Regions from separate parts of the Proteiniclasticum sp. genome, predicted to be linked through region 2. Evidence: riboswitches for the same ligand, from Rfam matches in the RefSeq annotation. Region 2 holds a riboswitch; the other holds the start of a gene.

Region 1 (8,777 bases), on a different contig from region 2:
AATCGTGACCGGAGATAAGATCAGATCAGGAGATGTTCTCATAGGACTACCTTCATCAGGTTTCCACTCCAACGGCTATTCACTCCTCAGGAAAATCTTTCAGGATTTCGATGAGCCATACGAAAGCATGACCATCGGCGAATATCTTCTGACCCCTACCAGAATCTATACCGATGTCGTACTTGATGCTCTGGATCACTTCGAGATCAGCGGTATGGCCCATATCACCGGAGGAGGATTCATCGAGAATATACCCAGAATGCTTGCCTCAGATAAGCTGAGAATCAATATACTAAAAGACAGTTACAGCCTTCCTGATGTATACAGGTTGCTCATGGAACGTGGAGTAGCAGAAGACACCCTCTACAACACATTCAATACAGGGATCGGTTTTGTTTTCTGTATCGATAAAGGCATCGCTGAGCGCTTTAAGCATCATCTCAAGTCTCGGGGGGAAGATCCTGTGACCCTAGGTTACATTGACGAAGGAGAAGGGCAAATATGTTTAAGATAGCTGTTCTCATATCAGGTACAGGAACAACTCTTCAATCTATCCTAAGAGATTCTGCTGCAGATGATCTTTATGAGGTGGTCCTTGTTATTTCTGACCGTGGCTGCCGGGGTTTAGACTATGCAAAAGAGCACGGAATCCCTTACCTTGTTATGGAAAGAAGTTCTTCCTTGTCGGATGATATCCTCAAAAGCGTCAAAGATCTCGACCTTGTGGTTCTGGCTGGTTTTCTTTCCATCCTCGAGGGCAGAATTCTAAAAGAAATGGAAAATAAGATGATCAATCTGCATCCCTCACTGCTCCCGAAGTTCGGGGGTAAAGGAATGTACGGACTAAGGGTCCATAAGGCAGTATACGACAGCGGAATGCCCATTTCCGGATGTACCGTTCATTATGTCAATGAAATCATAGATGGAGGCGCCTACATTCTTAAGCGCATCATCGGAATAAAAAGTGCAGAAGGACCGGAAGAGGTCATGCATCTTGTATCAGACATCGAAAAAGGCGCTTTGATTGACGCAATCAGGCTGATTGCAAAGGAGGATAATAATGATGAGAGCACTGATCAGTGTTTACGACAAAACAGGGCTTAAGGAGCTCGCCCAGTTCTTCCATGAAGAAGGCATAGAGATGGTGTCAACAGGTGGAACCTACGCCTATCTTGAAGAGAACGGATTTCATCCAAGAAAAGTTGAGGATCTCACCGGGTTTCAGGAAATGCTTGATGGCAGAGTAAAGACACTTCATCCTGCAGTTCATGGTGGGATCCTGTACAGACGTGATCATGAAATGGACATCAGACAGATAACGGAAGCTTCCATTACAGGAATCGACATCGTATGTGTCAATCTGTATCCGTTCTCGGATAAGCTGAAGGAAGATCTTCCATTCAACGACCAGATTGAGTTCATCGATATCGGCGGACCTGCAATGCTTAGGGCTGCAGCCAAAAATTTCGGTTTTGTCTATGCACTGTCCGTTCCAGAAGACTACGAGGATTTCATGCACATATCAAGAAAAGGAACCGATAGCGAGAAGCTGAATTTAAGGAGAAGGCTGGCCGGCAATGTTTTCAATCTTATGGCAGCATACGACAGCTCAGTATCCAACTTTCTCCTTGAAGAGCATGAGAAAAGATATCTCAGTTTGTCCTACCGGAAAAAGAGCGAGCTTAGATACGGGGAAAACCCTCATCAGAACGCTTCTGTTTATGAGTCCCTCGATGAAACAGGTGCATTGAACGAAATTGAGATTCTCTGGGGAAAAGCGCTCTCCTATAACAACTACAAGGATCTGGACATCGCCTGGAAGGTCGTTTCGGAATTCGACGAGCCTTGCTGCTGTGCACTGAAGCACAACACCCCGTGCGGTGTCGCCATCGGTAAAGATGATTTTGAAGCATATTCCAAAGCTTACGACGGAGACAGAATATCCATCTTCGGTGGAATCGTTGCGCTGAACTGCGAGATAGGAAAAAGCACTGCAGAGAAAATGAACGAGATTTTTCTTGAAGTCGTGATGGCACCTGGCTTTACCGATGAAGCACTTGAAATTCTGAAGAAGAAGAAGAACCTGAGAATCATCAGGTGTCAGAAAAAACCGGATGCCCTGAAAGCCTACGTTTCCCTTGATGGTCTGATGCTGGTACAGGATGAAGATAAAGGAACCGTCTCGGATTACAGGGTAGTCACCGTAAAATCACCGGAAGAAATGGAAATGAAAGAGCTGGAGTTCGCCTTTAAAGTGGTGAAGTATGTCAAGTCCAATGCCATCGTGGTCACCAATGACCGCATGACTTTAGGCATCGGAGGAGGACAGGTGAACCGTATCGATGCGGCTTTATCTGCACTTGAGAAAGCAAAGGGTAAAGGATCTGTTCTTGCTTCCGACGCATTCTTTCCTTTCAGTGATGTGGTCAAGGCGTCGGCTGATGCAGGTATCCGTGCAATCATCCAGCCTGGCGGCTCGCTAAGAGATCAGGAGTCCGTTGACCTGTGCAATGAGACAGGCATCTCCATGGTATTTACTTCCGTGAGACATTTTAAACACTAGGAGGAGAAAGATGAAAATACTCATCGTAGGTGAAGGCGCAAGAGAACATGCCATCGCAGCCAAGCTTGCAAAGTCAGATCAGGTTAAAGAAGTGTATGTTTCGCCAGGTAACGGTGGGACACAGAGACTTGAAAAATGCATGAATATCCCTAAAGAAAGTCATTTCTTCTTACGGGATTTCGCGCTTCAGAATCATATCGACTATACCGTAGTCGGACCAGAAGCCGACCTGATGGAAGGTATTGTGGATCTCTTTTTGGAATCCGGACTCAGAATCATCGGACCGCAAAAAGCCTGTGCTATTCTTGAAGGGTCAAAATCCTTTGCGAAAGATTTTATGAAGAAGTATGGAATACGAACAGCTCAATATCAGGTTTTTACAGACAGTCAGAAGGCAAGGTCATATGTCTCTTCCTGCCGGTATCCCATCGTCATCAAAGCCGATGGACTGGCTTCAGGTAAAGGAGTTGAGATTATCCACTCCCTAGGAGATGCTATTAAGACCATTGAAGAATATATGGAAAACGGAAAATTCCACGAGGCATCAAGAAAGATTGTCATAGAGGAATATCTTGAAGGAAAAGAGGCTTCCATCATTACACTATTTGACGGGGAGAGAATCATTCCTTTAAATTCGACCATGGACCACAAGAAAATCGGAGAAGGAGAAACCGGACTTAATACAGGTGGGATGGGCAGCCTGACACCTAATCCATATTACACAGAAGAAATTCAGGCTGACTTCAGAGAGAATATCATGAAAAATACTCTGGAAGGGCTGATTGCCGAGAACATGAGATTTAAAGGAGTCATCTTCTTCGGACTCATGCTGACAGACAAAGGTTCTTATCTTTTAGAATACAACCTGAGATTCGGCGATCCGGAAACCCAGAGTCTTCTGGAAACACTGAGCTGTGATCTGAACACGATATTCATGAAAACTCTCGACGGGTGCCTTATAGAAGAAGATGTGATCTGCTCCAATGAGAGCGCTCTCTGTGTCGTCCTGTCTTCAAAGTGCTATCCCTTATCCTCACAGGAAGATATCGTCATTACCGATTTTTTCGACCAGAATCCTGACGCAATAGAGATCTTTTCCTATTCGAGCAGACTTGAGGGAAATGACATTCTGTCCCGTTCTGGACGTGTGCTGTCGGTTGTTTCCAGAGGAACAGAAGAGGAGATTCAGAATAATGTCTACGGATACCTTCAGAAAGTTGGCAATGAAAACCTTTATTATCGTAGTGATATTGGCAGAATATAATATTTTAAACCTTTACATAAATCATACTCATAAACTGTTCCCTTAGCTGATTGACAACATTATTTAACGTGGTACTATAAAAACAACCGAATATTAATATTTTCTTATCTAGAGAGGTGGAGGGAAAGGCCCTGTGAAACCCGGCAACCAATACGCAAGTATATGGTGCCAATTCCTGCAGCATGAGCATGCTGAAAGATGAGAATAAACTTTTGGATTTCATTCGTCTAAGTTTATTCTTAGGCGATTTTATTTTGTCTTTTTTGAGGTACCATCAAAAAAGCACGTGAGGTGAATTGAGTGATCGAAATTATAAATCTGGTGAAACAGTACAGGGATCTGTCCGTAATCAAGGATGTTTCTTTCAGTATCGAAAAAGGTGAGATCTTTGGGATCGTTGGAAGAAGCGGAGTGGGGAAGTCGACTCTCCTAAGATGCATAAATGCACTTGAACCGGTCAATTCCGGAGATATCCTTATTGACGGGGTCAGTATAAGATCCCTTGACGAGGACGGCGTTCGTCAGCTGAGAAAAAAAGTGAGCATGATTTTTCAGAACTTCAACCTTCTCAATCAGAAATCAGCACTGGAAAATGTGACTCTCCCTATGGAAATCTGGGGATATGACAAAAAAATACTGAAAGCAAGAGCGAAAGAGCTTCTCGATCTAGTGGGTTTGAAAGATAAATACAACAGCAAACCCAGATCTCTGTCAGGGGGAGAAAAGCAGAGGGTAGCTATAGCAAGAGCACTTGCTCTTGATCCTGAGATACTCCTGTGCGATGAGGCAACTTCCGCACTGGATCCCAATACAACTAAAGAGATACTTGCACTGTTAAAGAAAATCAACAGAGAACTTGGCCTCACGTTAGTCGTCGTCACACACCAGATGGAAGTCGTCAAAGACATCTGTCAGAAAGTTGCAGTGATGGAAGGCGGAAAAGTTGCAGCACTAGGCAAGGTGGAGGATCTGTTTCTCAATCCCGCAAAAAGCCTGAAAAAACTCATTGGAGAAGATGAACTGGAGATCCTGCCGAAAGGAACGAATATCAGGATTTTCTTTACGAAAGAATTCAGCAATCAGACCGTCATCACAAATATGAGCAAGGATCTCTCAGTAGATTTTTCCATAGTATGGGGGAAACTTGAAAATTTCAGCGGAAATGTTCTTGGCAGTCTTGTCATCAATGTCAGGCCAGAGGATAAAGATAAGATCGAACAGTATCTTATCGGTAGAGGTCTTAATGTGGAGGTGATTAGTCATGAATATTGATGGATACATCAAAGCCCTACTCGAATCCCTGCTTATGATCAGTGTTTCAGGCGTACTTTCTATAATATTCGGTTTCTTCGTAGCCATCGTGCTGGTCTATACAAAGGAAAAGGGACTCAAACCTAAACCTTCCTTATATAATTCACTTGATTTTATCATCAACGTTTTCAGAAGTTTCCCATTCATCATACTGATGTTCCTTCTGTTTCCATTATCAAGATTTATTGTGGGCACCTCCATCGGGACGACTGCAGCCATTGTTCCTCTGACCATAGCTGCAACGCCATTTGCTGCCAGAATCATTGAAGGATCCCTTGACACTGTGGACCCGGGAATCATAGAAGCTGCCAAATCATTCGGTGCAAAAAACAGCCAGATCATATTCAAGGTCATGCTGGTGGAAGCTCTGCCGAATCTGGTACAGGGAATAACGAACATCTTCATCAATATCGTCGGCTATTCCGCCATGGCAGGAATCATAGGAGGCGGTGGTCTCGGAGCGGTAGCCATCAACTACGGTTACTACAGATGGGAAGATACCATTATGTTCATTATCGTCATCATGATCTTTCTGGTTGTACAGGGTATACAGTCCATCGGCAATCAGATTTACAAGATTCTTCTGCGTTAAGCCCTGCTCTGCAGAAGTAAAGTAAAGTGATATGGTTATTCTTTTAACAAATTGCACTAAATATATTCTGAATAGAATCTGGAAATCAGTACAGAAACAGAAAACAGTTAATAAACAAATAATAACAAACGAGAGGATGATTTATATGAAAAAAATTACAGCACTGATAACATCACTGGTACTATCACTAGGCGTTCTTGCAGGATGCGGAAGTTCTGACGGGACTACCGAAAAACTTACAGTCGGAGCCTCTGCAGTTCCTCATGCTGAAATACTGGAAAATGTGAGAGAAGACCTCAAGGAACTTGGCTATGATCTGGAAGTGACCATTTTTAATGATTATGTTCTACCAAACAAAGCCTTGTCCGAAGGTCAGCTGGATGCCAATTTCTTCCAGCATATTCCTTATCTCGAAGAAATGAACGCAAATGAGAATCTTGGTTTGACATGGACGGTAAAGGTTCATATAGAGCCTATGGGTCTCTATTCTGATAAGATCACTTCTCTTGAAGAACTGGCAGATGGGGCTTCCATCGCCATTCCAAATGATGCAACAAACGGATCCAGAGCACTGAAACTTCTGGCTTCAAACGGTCTCATCAAACTCAAGGATACAGAAGTGGCTTCAGTTCTCGATATCACCGAAAACTCAAAAAATCTTGAATTCACTGAACTTGATGCACCTGCACTGCCAAGAACATTAGTAGATGTAGATGCAGCTGTAATCAATACCAACTATGCTATCGAAGCAGATCTTAGCCCGCTCGATGATGCCATCATCATCGAATCAAGCGAATCACCTTATGCAAATATCATCGCAGTGAAAGAAGCGGACAAAGATTCCGAAAAGACCAAAGCGCTGAATGATGTTCTGAACAGCGAGAAGACCAGAACTTTTATTGAAGAAAAATATGAAGGTTCCATCTTCCCTGCATTTTAAACTGTACTAATATAGAGCAAAAGTTTTTACGCTCATCTGAAAGATACCTAAACTCCAAGACCGTTGGATTCCAACGGTTTTTTCATTATTTACACTTGTTAAGATATTGTCATATATTGTTAATGAACGTTTACAATGTTATACTAGGTTGTGTATTTGTTATATTTTAGATTAAAAATAGGGGGATTTATATGAAGCTGTTTTCAATTTCAAAAGCAGTGCATGTGCCCAAGTTCAAACCAGCGGATCATTTCAGCAATATTATAGAAGTAGATGCTCCGAAGAACATGGTATATTCACTATCTCAGCAACATAACATGAAATGTACACCTGCTGTAAAAAGAGGTGACAGAGTTCTGGTCAATCAGGTAATCGGTATCGGTGAAAACAACAGTGTTGTTCCAGTATACTCAAGCGTTTCTGGTACAGTTAAACAGTTGACGACTAAAGTCGATCTGATGGGCAATAAAGTTGAAGTCATTCTGGTGGAAAATGATGGTCTGTATGAAAAAGAAACCAGAGATGCCTTTGACTATGCTTCACTCAGTTTCAGCGATCTGAAGGATCGTATCAAAGATCTTGGGCTCATCGAGACTCAGAATCTATCCAACCGCAAGAGAGGGATGCAGCTTTCATTCAAGGAGAATGTCAGGAATATCCTCATCAATGCTCAAGAAAGCGGACTGTACGGTCAGGTGGATTCTTACCTGTACGAAAATGAAAAAGAAGATTTTCTAAGAGGGATTGAACTGCTTAAGGCATTATATCCTGCGGCAGATATCACTGTGCTGTCCACATCTGATGCGGATTCAGTGATCGGTTTCACGGAAATGCTGAAATCAACAGGAGTCAAGCTTATTTCAAAGATACCTACACAGTTTTATCATGACATGAATCTTGCGTCCCGTGATGTCTATGCTGATTTCGCCATGAAGGATACTATGGTTATCGATGCTTTCCTTCTGCCTGCAGTAGCTAGAGGCGTTCTCGACAACAGACTGACTCATTATCAGCTTCTTCTTATCAATGGCGGCGCTGTGGAAACTCCAGGAATCTATAAAGTGCTGTCCGGTACCACATTAGATCTGGTTATGGAAAAAGCCGGAGTCAAAAATCCGTTCAGAATCGTAGCAGGCAATATCCTGTCCGGTGATGCGGTATTTGCTGTAGATGCACCAATCAATAGAGGAATCAGAGAAATTCTGTTCCTGAATGAGAATGAAGTGTCTAAAGAAGAAGAAATGAACTGCATCAAATGCGGTCGCTGCGCGGATGTATGTCCAGTAGGTCTTAGACCATATGAGCTGTATTCATTCGTGACAAACAGAGAATTCGACGAGTTCTTCAAGAACCGTGGCGGAATGTGTGTAGAATGTGGAAGATGTTCTTATGTCTGCCCATCCAAACTGCATCTGCTCCAGTCATTCAAAACAGCCAAAAAGGTTAAAAGATAGGGGGTAATGATATGGAAAACAGAAAAATAACCGTTGCTTCCTCTCCGCATATTAAGTCAAACCTGAGAGTGAACAAAATCATGCTCGATGTGCTCATCGCGCTGATTCCTGTTGCAGCAGCGGGAATATATTTCAATGGAATGAAAGGTCTATTTCTCATTCTCACAACAATTATCGGTGCGATGGTATCAGAAGTTGTCTTCAAGAGACTTCTGCACAAAAAGCATTCATTAAACGATCTTTCCGCCGCAGTTACAGGAATGATTCTTGGCCTGATTCTGCCGGTAACAACACCACTTTGGGTAGCCGCTTTATCCTCAGTATTTGCAATCATACTTGTTAAAGAAATTTTCGGCGGACTGGGACAGAACTTCATGAATCCAGCAGTAGCAGCTAAAATCTTTGCAGTTGTTTCTTATGGAAATCTTGTGGTCAACAGCGGTTTCGGAAGTGCCACCTTTATGGATCGATTATTAGGCAGTGCAGGCGGTAACCTCGGTGAAGCTTCAATTGTCGCAATTATTGTCGGTGGTATATACCTGGCAGTCAAGGGTGTCATCAGAGTAAGAGTACCGTTTACGATCATCGTCGTTTCACTTGTCTTTTCACAGATTGTACTTGGGGATATTACCATCCTTGGTGGAAACAGCAGT
Region 2 (8,777 bases):
CTCCGGATCAGGTGCTATTGGGCTGTCTATAGCCAAAATCTTGGAATTTACAAATGTAACACTTTCTGATATAAATAAAGGAGCCATTCTAGTCTCGGAAGAAAACGCCGAAAAGCTTGGTGTCAGAGATAGGGTGAATTTCATCGTATCGGACCTTTTTCAGAAGATTGATGATCAGTATGATCTCATCATCAGTAATCCTCCCTATATCAGTCAGGAGGATATGGAGACTTTATCGGTTTCTGTGAAAGACTATGAGCCTCATCTTGCTCTTTATGGAGGAATACGAGGACTGGATTTCTATAAAACCATAGCAATGCAGGCAAGGCAGCATCTGACGGATCATGGCATACTGATTTTTGAGATCGGTTATGACCAGAGTCAAGAGGTGGAAAATATGTTAAAAGAAAATGGATTTAAAAATGTCATAACCATAAATGACCTTTCGGGTCATCATCGGGTAGTTTCCGGAGAACTCATTCCAGAGACTTAGCTTCCTGACGTTATTTTTTCATATCATTTAGAATTAAGGAGAGAGATTAATGTTAGAAAGATTATGTTTTGTAGAAGGTAAATATGAAGAGCTTACCATGAGAATCAGTGACCCGAGTGTCATTGCGGATCAGGAAGCATGGCAGAAACTTGTAAAAGAGCACTCCGATCTTGAAGCGATCGTTACGAAGTACCGTGAATTCAAAGGTTTAAAGGATGAGCTCGACTCAAATATGGAGATGCTTCAGTCTGAAGACGACCAGGACATGAGAGAAATGATCAATGAAGATGTGAGAACCATCAAGGCAAGACTTGACAACATCGAGTCTGAACTTCAGATCATGCTTCTTCCTAAGGATCCCAATGACGACAAGAACGTTTTTGTTGAAATTCGTGGTGGCGCAGGCGGAGATGAGGCAGCACTTTTTGCGTACAACCTGTATAGAATGTATGTAAAATATGCAGAAAGCAAAAGATGGAAAGTGGAAATCATGAGCCTTAATGAAACAGACATCGGCGGATTCAAGGAAGTCGTGTTTATGGTTAAGGGGCACGGTGTCTATTCCCTGATGAAGTATGAGTCAGGGGTACATAGAGTACAGAGAGTTCCTGATACTGAAAGTTCAGGAAGAATACATACATCCACAGCAACAGTTGCAGTTCTGCCTGAAGTGGATGATGTTGACGTTGTCATCAATATGAATGAAATCAGGGTAGACGTTTACCGTTCATCAGGTAATGGCGGACAGTCCGTTAATACTACCGACTCCGCTGTTCGAGTTACTCATCTGCCATCGGGACTTGTCGTTGCCGTACAGGATGAAAAATCACAGCTGAAGAACAAGGAAAAAGCGCTTAAGATATTAAGAGCAAGGCTTTATGAAATTGCGCAGAGTGAAAGAAGCAAGGGCATAGCTGACGAAAGAAAATCACAGGTAGGTACGGGTGACCGTTCCGAGAGAATCAGAACATACAATTATCCTCAGGGAAGAGTGTCGGACCACAGGATCAATCTCACGCTTTATAAACTTGAAGCATTCCTTAATGGAGATATGGATGAAATGTTTGATTCCCTTATCAGATACGACCAGGCTGAAAAATTGAAGGCCATGGGTAACAGAAATAACTAATGAGGGGGACAGTTTTACTGTCCCCATTTTTGAGGTGAAAATGGATACAATCAAAGTCAATTTCAAAAATGGAACAGACAGATCGGCAGTGGATAAAGGTGCAGAGATACTGAGTAGAGGGGGAGTTGTCGCATTTCCTACAGAAACAGTATACGGCCTTGGTGCCGATGCACTGAATAAGGATGCGGTCAAAAAGATATTTGAAGCAAAGGGAAGGCCTCAGGATAATCCTCTCATCATCCATGTTGCAGATGCTGATCTTTCAGAATATGTCAGATCAGTACCGTCGAAGGCTCAGGAGCTGATGGACAGGTTCTGGCCTGGACCCTTGACCATCATCCTTATGAAAACAGATCTCGTACCTCTTGAAACCAGCGCCGGACTTGATACGGTGGGTGTCAGAATGCCATCGAATGAGGTTGCGAGAATGCTCATAAAAGCACTGGGACACCCTATTGCCGCACCATCAGCCAATATTTCCGGAAAACCGAGTCCCACAAACTTTGAAAGGTGTGTGGAAGATCTTGATGGTAGAGTGGATATGATTATAGGTGACGGTAGTTCCATTGTGGGTCTTGAATCCACCATTGTGGACTACAGCGTTCATCCTCCCCGCCTTTTAAGGCCAGGATTCATCACATATGAAGATCTTTGGGAGGTTGATCATGAAGTGGTTTATGATGAGGCAAAGACCAGAGCGGACGAAAAGGAAACCCCAAAGGCGCCTGGAATGAAGTATCGTCATTATGCACCAGAAGCACCATTGACCATCATATCTGGGAGTAAGAAAAATGTGGCAGATAAGATCGTCGAACTAATGGAAAAGAATATCCGGGATGGAAAACATGTAGGAATTCTTTCACCGATAGAGCGGGAGAAGTTGTATAATAGAGAAAATGTCAGATTTATTTCTTTAGGCAGCGAGAAGAATCAGGAAGAGCTTGCGCGAAATCTTTTTGAAGGGCTCAGAAGCTTTGATGATTCAGATGTGGATCTGATCCTTGCAGAAGGGCTTTCAGAGGAGGGTGTGGGACAGGCGATCATGAACCGTCTGAAGAAGGCGTCAGGATTCAATATAATTGAGGTGTAGAGATGAAAGTGTTGTTTGTATGCACAGGTAATACATGCAGAAGTCCTATGGCCGAAGTGATTTTCAATGAAACCTATCACAAGGCAGAGGCGTCTTCACGAGGACTTTATGTTCAGAGAGGCAGTATTCTATCTCCGGAAGCGAAGAAAATTCTGCTTCGGGAATACGGTTATAATGAAAATCGGGAAGCTGAGGAAATACTTGATGGTGATGTGGTGAAAGCGGATTATATCATCACCATGACAGAAGCACAGAAAATGGAAATCAGAAGGCGATACGGCGGGGAAAAGGTATTTACGCTTAAAGAGCTTGCCGGCGAAACAGGGGACGTTATGGACCCTTACGGCATGGAAGAAGAAGTATATATCAGAACGTTCAGTGAAATCAGAACACTGATCCAGAGTATACAAGATTTTGAAAAGTTCAGGAGGTAAACATGAAGATTGCAATTGGTTCTGACCATGGCGGCATCACGCTGAAAGAAACGGTGAAGGAACATCTCGAGAAGAAAGGATATGAGGTCAGGGATTTCGGTACATATACCCGAGAGTCCTGTGATTATCCGGATATCTCGGAAAAGGTCGCACTAAGTATTGCAGATAAAAGTCAGGATTTAGGTATCCTTATCTGCGGAACAGGTATCGGTATCGGGATTGCGGCAAACAAGATCAGAGGAATCCGTGCAGCCCTTTGTCATGATACATTCAGTGCACATGCGACAAGAGAACACAATGATGCCAATATACTGACCATGGGCGAGAGGGTAATCGGACCTTCATTGGCTCTTGACATCGTTGATACGTTTTTGACTACGAAGTTTGAAGGCGGAAGACATCAGACAAGAATCGATAAGATCACATCACTGGAAGAGAAATATATAGAAGTTGAGGAGGAAAAATAATGGGTAGAGTAATAGAAATCAATCATCCGCTGGTACTGCACAAACTGGCGATCATCAGAGACAAGAACACGGGGTCCAAAGAGTTCAGAGAGGTGGTAGAAGAAATTTCCACACTTATGGCTTATGAGGTGACCAGAGACTTGCCGATGGAGGATATTGATATTGAAACACCAGTTGCGATTGCCCACTGCAAGACAATCACAGGAAAGAAGCTTGCCATCGTTCCGATCTTAAGAGCGGGTATCGGTATGGTTGATGGTATGCTTAAGCTCGTTCCTGCTGCCAAGGTCGGACACATCGGTCTTTACAGAGATGAGAGCACACTACAGCCTGTAGAATACTTCTGCAAACTTCCAAAGGACATCGAAGAAAGAGACGTAATCGTAGTTGATCCTATGCTTGCAACTGGCGGATCTGCAGTTGATGCGATCCATATGCTGAAGAAAAGAGGAGCGAAGTCCATCAAGTTTGTCGGCCTTGTTGCTGCTCCAGAAGGAATCAAGGTTCTATCAGAAACACATCCGGATGTGGATATTTTCATCGCTTCAATCGATGAAAAACTGAATGAGCACGGCTACATCGTTCCAGGACTTGGAGATGCCGGAGATAGACTTTTCGGAACTAAATAATCAGATGATGATGGTGCAGACTGCGAAAACTGATTTCGGAGTCTGCATTTTTTCAGGATCTGTTCCAGATAATCGGTAACAGGTGAATTTCAATCATCCATGAGTCTCATAGGCAATCTTTTTCAAAGGGAAAATCAGGAACGTTTTCTGTTCCTGAAAATGCACTCAGTGATAAAAAAACAGAAATATTTTTTTGGAAAAACCCTTGAAATATCATCGTCCAGGCTATATACTAGTCTTTGTCAGTTCATTTGCTGGTGTGGCTCAATGGTAGAGCAGCTGATTTGTAATCAGCAGGTTGATGGTTCGATTCCGTTCACCAGCTCCACATTTCAGGAGGAGTACCCAAGTGGCCAAAGGGGGCAGACTGTAAATCTGTTGCAAGTTGCTTCAGTGGTTCGAATCCACTCTCCTCCACCATTTTTTCCGATGAAATACCTTAGCGAATGTTATTGACAAAACCCTAAGACTGTTGTAATATAAAAAAGCAGTTGTACACAAATAGGGAGGAGTACCCAAGTGGCCAAAGGGGGCAGACTGTAAATCTGTTGCAAGTTGCTTCAGTGGTTCGAATCCACTCTCCTCCACCACAAAGACACAATTGTTACAATTGATGTCTTTTTTTATGGAATTAAAATTGAATACTCTTATCAAGAGAGGTGGAGGGAAAGGGCCCTGTGAAACCCGGCAACCTGTAGCAATACGTGGTGCCAATTCCTGCAGCATTACGCTGCGAGATAAGAGAGATGTAGAACTTTGACACACCTCTTCTTATTGTGAAGAGGTTTTTTGTTGTGTAAAAATAAGGAGGAGAAAATGAAAAGATTATTTACTTCAGAATCAGTAACAGAAGGACATCCGGATAAAATCTGTGACCAGATTTCAGATGCCATACTGGACAGCATACTGGAACAGGATCCTAAGGCGAGAGTTGCCTGTGAGACAGCGGTGACAACAGGTATGGTGATGGTGATGGGGGAAATCACTACAGACTGCTATGTGGATATTCCTAAAATCGTAAGAAAGACGGTCACTGAAATCGGATATGTTCGTGCCAAGTTCGGATTTGATGCCGAGACATGCGCTGTACTGACTTCTATTGATGAACAGTCACCAGATATCGCTCAGGGAGTTAACGCTTCTCTTGAAACCCGTGAGGGTGACCATGATGCAATGCTGCAGACAGGAGCAGGAGATCAGGGGATGATGTTCGGTTTTGCTACAAACGAAACTGAAGATTATATGCCGATGCCTGTGAATTTTGCGCATAAGCTGGCAAGAAGACTTGCTGAAGTCAGAAAAAATGAGCTTCTGCCATACTTAAGACCTGATGGCAAGACTCAGGTGACCATTGAATATGATGAGGATGATAAGCCTGTTAGAGTGGACACCATCGTCGTCTCCACACAGCACAGTTCTATCGTGACACAGGAAGAAATCAGAAGAGACATCATCGAAAATGTCATTAAGGCTGTAATTCCTGTAGAACTCATGGATGAAGAGACGAAGATATTCGTGAATCCGACTGGACAGTTCATTGTTGGTGGACCGCAGGGTGACTCTGGTCTTACAGGAAGAAAGATTATTGTCGATACTTATGGCGGATACGGCAGACACGGCGGCGGTGCTTTCTCAGGAAAGGATCCGACAAAGGTTGACCGTTCAGCGGCATATGCTGCAAGATGGGTTGCAAAGAATCTGGTGGCAGCAGGTGTTGCCGATAAACTGGAAGTTCAGCTGTCCTATGCTATTGGTGTGGCTAAACCGATTTCGGTTGAGGTATTCACTTTTGGAACAGAGAAAATCTCACACGAGAGCATCATCGAAATCATCAATAAGGTGTTTGACCTCAGACCTGGTGCTATCATAAGAGACCTTGATCTGAGAAGACCGATCTACAGACAGATTGCTGCATATGGACACTTTGGAAGAAATGATCTCGATCTGACATGGGAAAAGCTTGATAAGGTCGATGAGATCAGAGCGCTGCTCAGCTAGTATATAGATAAACCTGAATCAGAAATTTAAGAATCATAAAAGTCCTGCAACCAGATATCAAATTCTGGCTGCAGGACTTTTAAATTTATCTGTTCTTTAGGTTACCTTACTTCACGTCGATCAGCAGGCTGATTCTGAGGTGATCGAAATTCAGTTCATCACCGGTCTCTCTTCTTGCGGAGAGTTCCAGTAGTGTGATTTTTACACTGATTTCCTCATTTTCCAGCAGGATAACAGCATCTTCCGGATTGAGAATGCCTTTTTCCATCTGTCCTTCATGTTTCTCTACGATTGCGAGAATATCATCACTTAGTTCTTCTTGAAGGATCAGCTCATCTTTAAGGGTGATTTTAAGGTTCGTTATATCGGTGAGTTCTATTTTCATGTCCTGGAAGGTTACAGATTCTGTATAGTTGTTCAGCATAAACAGGTAATCAAAACCTGATACTTCTGATGCGGATTCATTCTGGTCGGTAAACAGGTTGATGTATTCCATATTGGGGTTACCGTAATGATCCTCACGCTCGAATCCGAAGGTGTCCTTGAAATCCGAGTAAGCATATCCTGAATCGAGATGTCTGATTTTATCCAGGTCTCTTGACTCAAAATAAGAAACGATACTTGAGATATTCTTGCGGTCTTCTTCTGAAACATTGGTTCCCGGTACGACTTCGCCTGACACCAGCATATTGTTTCTTTCGAGCAATGTCGAGAAGCGCTGATTCTGACTGAAGTTAGAAACACTGAATGCGGACAGGGGACCAAATATGGATATCACAGCAAGGATCGATAGACTTACTGGAAGGAAAATATTATTGAGCTTCTTCTTGATGATGAAGTACAGCATAGCAGTGAGTACCCATAGGCCAAGAAGAACCACGAGATAGCGGTTTTCTGTCACGCCATATTGGTATATTCTCTTTGCGATGGAAACAAACATCATGGCAAGGATGGGAAGCAGTATTCTTGGAAACCAGGTTCTAAAGAGTCTTGCCAGCTGATTTTCATGGAGTATTGGTGTAATGAAGAAGATTACCGCGGCTGAAACCACTGAATACCAGAGAACCAGATTGGAAACCAGTCCGCGTGGCCATTCCTGAGTCACAAGAATCTTGATGAAGTAAACATAAAGGATTCCGGTATAAATGGTGATCAGCGGAATGACGATATAAAGCAGAAGAACTTTGAGGGCTTTGGAATAGAGATGCTCATCAAGGTTCTCTTCTTTTCTTGGGAGCTTCGAGAGGAACATCAGTGCGCCGAATATGAAGGTGACAACAAGGAAGAAATAGAAGAACCACTTACCGTCTATATCGGCATCAAACAGAGCGTTGATGGTGAAAATGATTGCCGAGATTCCGAAGTACAGTACACCGGAATAGAGAATAGTGATAAACAGTCCGTTAAAAACACGTACGACATAATGCTCATAATTTTCTGTGAGCTTCAGTCTCAGTGTATAGAATATGGCGATGATGAGGATGAGCAGTGTTCCCACAAAACGTACAGTACTTACCATATTCATCTCTTCTGTATAAAATATGTAGTAGAGCACCATAACGGCCAGGGCAGGTACCACTGTAATGAGCAGTGCCGGTTTATCCGGCCAGAATCTCTCAGCCAGATGTTTCAGAGAAATGCTTAGGAGCATTCCGATGGCTGTGACCATAGCCATTCTTCGTAGAGTGTCCGTTTCGTAGATACCCTGAATATTTCTTTCGTTTTGAGTAATGAGCAGTCCCATGAGAATAAATGATAAAATTGCTGTTACAGGGAAACGGAGAAAGCTGTCTCCAAGGCCTGAAAATTGTTCTTTGATTCTTTCTGTCAGTTTCATGATCGAGAAAACATCTTATATGATGTTTTCTGTTCACCTCCTTGTATAATAAGGATTTCTTTATCTGATTGTATTATGTCTTAGCTACATTTTAGTATCAAAATCATGTCAGGAGTATTACTTACAGAAAACTTCATAATGATTTAAACAAAGTCTGATCGAAAACATGCGGATTTCAGCATATATAAAAGGACACCATTCACGGGAATGATGTCCTTTTCAGATATTTTTCTAGATGAACTGTCTGCCTTCAATATAAACATGGAGAACTTCCAGGTTTTCGGAAAGAACAAGAAGATCAGCATCATAATTCAGTGCAATCTTACCTTTCGTCTTTTCAGCGCCGATAAATTTAGCACCGTTTAATGAAGCCATCTTAATGACTTCATGAAGAGGAATATCGGTATGCTCAAACACATTCTTCACTGCTTTGTCCATGGTCAGAATGGAACCGGCCAGAGCGCCTGAAGTGAGTCTTGCCGCACCTTCTTTGGAAATGACATCCTGTCCGCCGAGTGAATAGATACCGTCGGGCATTCCGCAGGCCATCATGGCATCGGTGACCAGCAGCACTTTATCCGTGGATTTGGCTTTGTAGGCGATACGAAGTGAGGGATAGCTGACATGAATGCCGTCGGATATGGTCTCAGTGGAAATATCTGTGTCAAATATTGCACCGACAACTCCGGGCTGTCTATGA

What was found. A riboswitch is a leader RNA that binds a small molecule or an ion and turns the genes downstream of it on or off. The one in region 2 is predicted to bind S-adenosylmethionine.
Region 1: another riboswitch for S-adenosylmethionine. It lies ahead of RTX25_RS09370 (methionine ABC transporter ATP-binding protein); the one in region 2 lies ahead of metK (methionine adenosyltransferase).

The regions. Positions count from the first base shown of each region.
Region 1 covers NZ_DAMBTF010000014.1:62,762-71,538, reverse strand. The annotation lists gene purM (phosphoribosylformylglycinamidine cyclo-ligase) at 1-514, shown strand, start outside; gene RTX25_RS09385 (formyltransferase family protein) at 502-1,104, shown strand; gene purH (bifunctional phosphoribosylaminoimidazolecarboxamide formyltransferase/IMP cyclohydrolase) at 1,058-2,563, shown strand; gene purD (phosphoribosylamine--glycine ligase) at 2,574-3,827, shown strand; SAM riboswitch class I at 3,929-4,032, shown strand; gene RTX25_RS09370 (methionine ABC transporter ATP-binding protein) at 4,128-5,099, shown strand; gene RTX25_RS09365 (methionine ABC transporter permease) at 5,089-5,730, shown strand; gene RTX25_RS09360 (MetQ/NlpA family ABC transporter substrate-binding protein) at 5,876-6,670, shown strand; gene RTX25_RS09355 (4Fe-4S dicluster domain-containing protein) at 6,862-8,124, shown strand; gene RTX25_RS09350 (RnfABCDGE type electron transport complex subunit D) at 8,136-8,777, shown strand, end outside.
Region 2 covers NZ_DAMBTF010000006.1:87,213-95,989, reverse strand. The annotation lists gene prmC (peptide chain release factor N(5)-glutamine methyltransferase) at 1-493, shown strand, start outside; gene prfA (peptide chain release factor 1) at 543-1,622, shown strand; gene RTX25_RS04955 (L-threonylcarbamoyladenylate synthase) at 1,663-2,712, shown strand; gene RTX25_RS04950 (low molecular weight protein arginine phosphatase) at 2,715-3,146, shown strand; gene rpiB (ribose 5-phosphate isomerase B) at 3,149-3,613, shown strand; gene upp (uracil phosphoribosyltransferase) at 3,613-4,242, shown strand; tRNA gene RTX25_RS04935 (tRNA-Thr) at 4,496-4,570, shown strand; tRNA gene RTX25_RS04930 (tRNA-Tyr) at 4,578-4,662, shown strand; tRNA gene RTX25_RS04925 (tRNA-Tyr) at 4,748-4,832, shown strand; SAM riboswitch class I at 4,887-4,986, shown strand; gene metK (methionine adenosyltransferase) at 5,059-6,240, shown strand; gene RTX25_RS04915 (DUF4153 domain-containing protein) at 6,347-8,077, opposite strand; gene nagA (N-acetylglucosamine-6-phosphate deacetylase) at 8,309-8,777, opposite strand, start outside.